DNA from 2 places in the Bacillus sp. D48C genome. Region 2 is predicted to be linked to the other one. Evidence: predicted binding sites of a transcription regulator. Region 2 holds the regulator's gene; the other holds the start of a gene.
What was found. The regulator LexA, encoded in region 2, represses DNA repair genes until DNA is damaged. The targets are predictions, from matches to a motif close to CGAACATATGTTCG.

Region 1 (3,459 bases), on a different contig from region 2:
CGGTTACCATATTATTAAAGTGACGGATAAAAAAGAATTGAAGCCATTTGATGAAGTAAAAGATAAAATTCGTAAAGATTTAGAACAACAAAGACTAGAAGATACGACAGGTAAATGGAAACAACAAGTAGTCAATGATTTATTGAAAGATGCTAATATTAAAGTGAATAATAAAGAATTTAAAGATACATTTAAATTTCTAGAAAAGAAATAATGACTGTAATCATAACTAGAAAAGGGAACTCATATAGAGTTCCCTTTTCTAATTAGTGTGTGAGTTATAAATAGATAGTAAGACAATACAATATTACATTTAAATATTAAGAATTACAATGGGAAATTATGGGTTTAAATTAAAGGAATTATAATTATTTCAATGGAAGTAGATATGATACGGTTTTCATTATGCAAGTTTGTTACATATATTTACTCTTTAATAATGGGTATCGAACATAATTTACAAAATAATACATATAATGTTTTTGAATAAATATTTAACGTGGATAATTAGTAAAAAGCTGAGCATTCGATTGGAAAGGATGTTCTTTTTAGTATGAAAATTTTAGGATAAAGAATGAATCGCTTTAAACGCGTCATTTACCATATCAATAAATTAAGGTGGAGAGAATATATGAAAGTAATCTTTCAGGGAGAGGGCGGCGCGAAAATTTTTGAGTCATATGATGAAAATATAAGTGATTTATTAGCAATATTAAAAGAAACGAAAGGGATTAAAATAGGGATGGTTAAGTATAAAGTGTTAAAGTACGAACTTAATTATTTTCGTCATCCGAAAAAATCGGATACAGAGAGAGAGTTACATATAATAGTACAACCTATGTAATAAAATATAATAATAAAAATCACTGATTCAGTTTTGCAAAGTTTCATAGAGTATGTAAGAAAAGAGAGTGTTGTAAATGTTCTCTTTTCTTATGCTTTGTGAGTTCGTTCATCATAGTATATGTTTTCAGTTATAGATGGTTAATAAACGAAAAAATTTAAAACTTTTTTGTTTGGGTAGGGATTTTATATATGAATAAATATACTATGAAGTATTTTTTATACGAATATTGGAGGAGTATAAAATGAGTTTAGCTAGTTACATAGGCTGTAATGTAGAAATTCAGTTAACGGTTCCAGATTCTAATGATGTAATTGTTTTTGGACCGTGTTTTTCAGATGAAAGTATGCTTGAAATTGTACAAGAGTATCAATTCCAAACAAATTTCACATATGAGGTTTCAACTAGTTGGGGAATTGAATTTGTCGAGTGGCAAAACGTAAAGGAAAAAAGAAGCGAAAGAAAAACTTTTAACTTTATGCAAGATTATGGAAGGCTATTTGGAAGATGGAGACTATTTCGAATTATTTAGTTGTTGGGTTGGTGATGAAGGTAAGGAATGAGTAGGGGAATTGAAATTAAAAATAAATCATTTTAATATAGATGAATTATGTATTCCAGAAAGAACATTAGTTAGGATAGAAAAATAAAATTTGAAATATTTTTTAGAAAAAGGCGATTTCACTTTGTGTGAAGTCGCTTTTTAGTTGTTATATGTATTTCATTTTACATAAGAAATGAGAAGTTTATTTGATAAAGGAAAAAGAAAGTATAGAGGTAAATAAAATTGTGTTTTTTGTTAAAAAATAATAAGTATGGCTCTTCTCAAAAGAACGTAAGTTCGTGTATAATAAGAACTAATGTTCCTTAGAGGGATAACCTAATTATAATTTAGAAGTAAATCCGAGTTTAGTGAGTATTAAAAATAACTAAGGGATAGTATGACTAAATAAATGTATAAATGATCAAGGAGATAAAAAATGAACGATGTAAAGATACAAAAAGAAGAAAGAGAGTGGGTTCCGTTTACAGTAATATCCGAACAACTTTTAAATATGAGAAAGATTATTGGAGAGAAATTAAAAGTACAAAAACCGCTTTTAACAAATGAAGCAAAAGAGAGAATTTCTGATAAATTATTAAATTCATTACTGTCTGAGAAAGAAATATTGGTAACATATTTTGAAGATGGCTACATATTAACAAGCTACATGACAGTTGTACATATTAATCCGGTAAAACAATTTGTAATTTGTACAGACGCCTTTTATAAAACTTACGTATTTAACGCTATGGATATTATTGAAATAACGTAAAAGAAGCTGAATATTAAATGGCAGCTTCTTTTATTTCTGATTTATGAAATAAATAATACAAGAAAAAGCAGCTAGCTTCGCGCTAGCTGCTGAGCCCCAGGGAAAGGGAGAAAAAGATAGGGTACTCCAAAATCAACAAGAGCTGTCAAACAGCCTGATTATAGTATAGACAAATTAAAATTTTCTATACAGAAAGTTAAACATAAGATTAGGCTGTACCCACTTGGTTTTGATCTGCAAGGTCAGAATCAAATGTATTGGTCGCGCTAACACCGCTAAAAGTATTAACAACAAAACCAACGTTTGATGCGCCGGAGCCATTATAAGCTTTCGTATTTTCTTTCGGAGAAACGTTGTAGAAATCACCTAAGTTAAATGAACCATTACTATTTTGTACAACTAAATTTCCTACAACTGATGGCATAATTTTCACCTGCTTTATAATAAGTTGTTAACATTACTATATGGAGTTATAGTCCAGATGGTTCATACAATAAAAATTGTGGGATAGTAAAACGTTTGGAGCATGGATTTCAATAAAAGTGTGTTAAAATTAATATAATAAAGTTGAGTATTTTTTTTGAAAAATTTGTATAATTAATATATATGAAAATAAAGGAGGCAAAATGTAATGAAAGATATTATGAAAAAAGTTGATTTAACAGATGCCAAATCAAGTAATCTTGTTGCACTAATTTATAGTAATGAAGTTATATTAGTTGAAGACGCATTTTGTCCAAATGAAATAAAATTAAAGTTTAATGAAATTGCAATTTTATCTGCAATTAAAACAGCTCATATTGCGAAAGTTTCTATTAGGAAAGAACTTGAAGCGCTTTTTCATGATACGGGTGTTATATTAGTGAAACAAAATGTTGATTATGGTAGTAGTCAATCTATTACCATGCATTTTGAGCAATTTAAAAAATTGCAATATGAGATTGAACATTTAAATAAAAGTATGTCATAAGGCAGCTAAATAAAGGTTCTATCATAAAGGTGGAATGTGTTGTGTTGAAAAAGTGGTTTAAAAATTATTTGGGTGAATCGCATTGTAAACATAAATATATTTTTATTAAGATGCAGGATAATGAGGATTTTAAAAAAAGGTACATTAGGTGTAGTTTATATTTACTAGTGTGAGAAATGTGGAAAAGAGAAGTTGAAATGTAAAAACAATAATGAAATAAACAATGAATTTTTAGATAGGTAGCAAAAAGTAACCATGATGGTTACTTTTTTTGTTTATGTATGCAATATCAAAACTATTACTAAAGTATGAGTTGAGTTGATACTATA
Region 2 (3,459 bases):
TAAAATACAGATGGATATAGCTAATGTATCAATTTCTTGTACAAGTTTGTTCCATAATACATCTCCAGGCTTCCCAGAACATGTAACAATGCGTGACATCGTTTCTAATTATATTTATCCAAACACATTAAAAGTAATTAGAATAACTGGAGCAGATATAAAAGATGCTCTTGAACTCTCTGCTTCTTATTTCACATTAAAAACAGATGGATCCATCATCGTAAGCCCTACCTACATAGAACCAAAGCCACAACATTATAATTATGATATGTGGGAAGGGATTTCATATGTATTAAACATTTCAAAACCAATTGGTGAAAGAGTAGAATCTTTACAGCATAAAAGTGCTCCTCTTAATATGAATGACGAATATGACGTTGTAATGAATAATTATCGTGCAAGTGGCGGGGGAAATTTCTTTATGTTTCAAAACAAACCGATAGTAAAAGATATACCCACTGATATGTCTGAACTTATCGCTAATTATATATTGGAACATAGAACGATAGAAGCAACCGTTAATAACAACTGGAAAGTTATTAAATAAGGATTTTTACAAATAAAAAAGATGGGCTTCGCCCATCTTTTAATTTAATTTTGCATTATCTTGCTTTTTTAAAGCTTTTAATTTCGTCGGTGTAACATCTGTACCTTCTTCGTTAACAACTTTAATACCTTTAAGTTCGTTTAACATATTTTGACGAAATCCTTTTAAATATTGTTCACGTAGCGATTGACGCTCACGTTGCTCTTCTTCAGTTAAACCTTCAGCTTTTGCTTTTTTCGCTAAGAAGTTAATGCGTTCAACGAGTTCGTGATTAATCATCTCGAATCCCCCTTCTAATCAAAACTGATTATTATCATACAATAGTTACTCTTCTTTATCAAGCAATTGCTTCGTATACTCTACATATCTACGATGTACAGTCGCCTTTGAAACATTATGACCAAATCCACGTAGTGTTGCTGCAATTTCTTCAAACGTGAGTTCACTTTTTCGCAAACGTACAATTTCCTCAATTGGCACTTCTTTTTTCTCTCTTCCTACACTTAAATGACGATTTTTTAAATTATTTTCTGGACGATAACCTTTTTCTACTGCACGTTGCATACCTCGTTTAATTTTCAAGTTATGAATCTTCCTTTGATATTCTTCAACAATACCAATAATATCTAATACCATCGAATCAGAATCCGACAATTGTAATTCACCATTATGTGTATGTGTATATACTTTTATGCCTTCTTTATGTAAACAATGCATTAATGCAATCTTCGCATTCCCTCTACCAAGGCGCGTTTCATCTTGTATAAGTAACACATCAATTTGTTCGTCCCGAATTGTATCTAACACCTCTAATATACCGTCACGTTCAATTGTATACCCACTAGCCTGCTCTTCAATCACCTTAGTAACATTCATTTGATAGCGCTCAGCTAAATGCAATAATTCATCTTTTTGACGTAATAATGATGTTTCTTGCGCTTCTTTCGTTGTACTCACACGTGCATAAATAATTGCATTCATTTTGAACCCCTCTTTCTCCCTATCATTTCCCTATAGTGTAACATAAATCTGCCATTTGTTCGAACTTATGTTTGTAGAATGTTTTTTCACATGTTATACTTATTAATAAGAAAAATGAAAGAAAACGAGGTGTTAGAAAACATGGAAAAGTTAACGAAACGCCAGCAAGACATTCTCGACTTTATTAAGCTAAAAGTACAAGAAAAAGGATATCCACCTTCCGTACGTGAAATTGGTCAAGCAGTCGGCCTCGCTTCTAGTTCTACAGTGCACGGACATTTATCACGATTAGAAGAAAAAGGATACATTCGACGCGATCCAACAAAACCACGTGCCATTGAAATTTTAGGCGAAGACCGAATGGATACGGAAACACAATCTGTTATTCAAGTTCCAATTGTCGGAAAAGTTACTGCTGGTTTACCAATTACAGCGGTCGAAAGCGTAGAGGAACATTTCCCACTTCCAGCTAGCATTGTTTCCGGAGCAGACCAAGTGTTCATGTTACGTATTTCTGGAGATAGTATGATTGAAGCTGGTATTTTCGATGGAGATTTAGTTGTTGTTCGCCAACAACAGTCTGCATATAATGGTGAAATTGTAGTCGCTTTAACAGAAGATAACGAAGCAACTGTTAAACGTTTCTATAAAGAAAAAGACCATTTCCGTCTACAACCAGAAAACTCTTCATTAGAACCTATCATTTTAAAACAAGTGTCAGTTATCGGGAAAGTAATTGGCGTATATCGTGATTTACATTAAAAATAACAAAAAGAAGATAATTACCTTATTTATATACGGTAATTATCTTCTTTTTGTATTTTGATAGATTTCCATGCACTCTATTTCTTATTAACGAGTTTCAATCGTGACATCTCCAGCAGCCGTTTTACCGCTAATCTTTTTACTACCATTTCCAATTGTTACGTTATTATTTTCTTCATTAAAAATTGTTACATCTCCGGCAGCACTTTGCCCAGTAATTACCGCATCTTGTGGTTTTTCCGATAAAGTAATATCTATATCTCCCGCAGTTGAACTTGCTTCTAGATTATACTTAGAATCATGATCTTGAATATTTATTTCCCCACTTGTTGTTTTTGCAGTCACTTTCCCTATTACTTTTTTAAAGTTCACCTCACCAGCTTTTGTAGATCCCTCCACATTCTTAGACGTTACTTGTTTCAGCTCTACTTCTCCAGCAAGTGTTCTAACACTTACACTATCACTTTTCACATCACTCATTTCGATTTGTCCAGCAGATGAATTTACTTTTACATCTTGATAAGAGCGTTCGGGCACAAGGAGAGTCAATTTAGACGTTTGGAACCTAAAATCGTAAAAAGAAAAATCAAATGAAGCACCTTTTTCTCTTTCCCCAATAATTTTTAATGTGTCACCATCTTCTGCAATACGAATCACTTGTTTACGTACATCTCCTGATTGCTTTACATAAAAAGAAGAGTCAGGAGATTTTTGGATAACAATATCTCCGGCATCTAACTTAACTTCTATATTTTTTAATGTTTCGTTTTTAATTACATCTTCTTTATCGCCTTTTTCAGCAGTTTGTACTGCTTTTTCATATGTTTGGGAAATTCCTATTACTCCAATAATGATACAAGCGATAGCGATTAAAAATAGTTTTTTCATCATTTACTCTCCTTTTATCATTTTGAAGTTCCATATTACGTATCGTACACACAATCTCTTAAACCACTTTGTACTATAAAAAGCGATAATACATAACAACAAACCTACTCCAACAAACGTTATACTAACGAAAAGATCCAACCATATAAAAGTACCCATAAATACTTTTCCAATAACGAAAAATGGTGTTACTACACTAGCAATACCACCAATCCAAAAAGAAAATATAAAAGCAATAATTGCGACTAACGGGCCTAACACAATAATAAAATTAAACA

Region 1: the regulator LexA is predicted to act here: its motif matches at 1,675-1,688, upstream of ACLBXA_RS24415 (YolD-like family protein).

Annotation. Positions count from the first base shown of each region.
Region 1 covers NZ_JBKFAQ010000013.1:64,179-67,637, reverse strand. Annotated here, with positions in the region: gene ACLBXA_RS24430 (peptidylprolyl isomerase PrsA) at 1-214, shown strand, start outside; gene ACLBXA_RS24425 (hypothetical protein) at 632-844, shown strand; partial or broken gene ACLBXA_RS24420 (hypothetical protein) at 1,089-1,494, shown strand; gene ACLBXA_RS24415 (YolD-like family protein) at 1,825-2,160, shown strand; gene gerPF (spore germination protein GerPF) at 2,369-2,584, opposite strand; gene ACLBXA_RS24405 (hypothetical protein) at 2,792-3,130, shown strand; partial or broken gene ACLBXA_RS24400 (hypothetical protein) at 3,172-3,373, shown strand.
Region 2 covers NZ_JBKFAQ010000006.1:16,324-19,782, reverse strand. Annotated here, with positions in the region: gene ACLBXA_RS16185 (bifunctional metallophosphatase/5'-nucleotidase) at 1-547, shown strand, start outside; gene ACLBXA_RS16180 (DUF896 domain-containing protein) at 587-826, opposite strand; gene ACLBXA_RS16175 (YneB family resolvase-like protein) at 872-1,528, opposite strand; gene lexA (transcriptional repressor LexA) at 1,670-2,290, shown strand; gene ACLBXA_RS16165 (DUF4097 family beta strand repeat-containing protein) at 2,381-3,184, opposite strand; gene ACLBXA_RS16160 (DUF1700 domain-containing protein) at 3,185-3,459, opposite strand, start outside.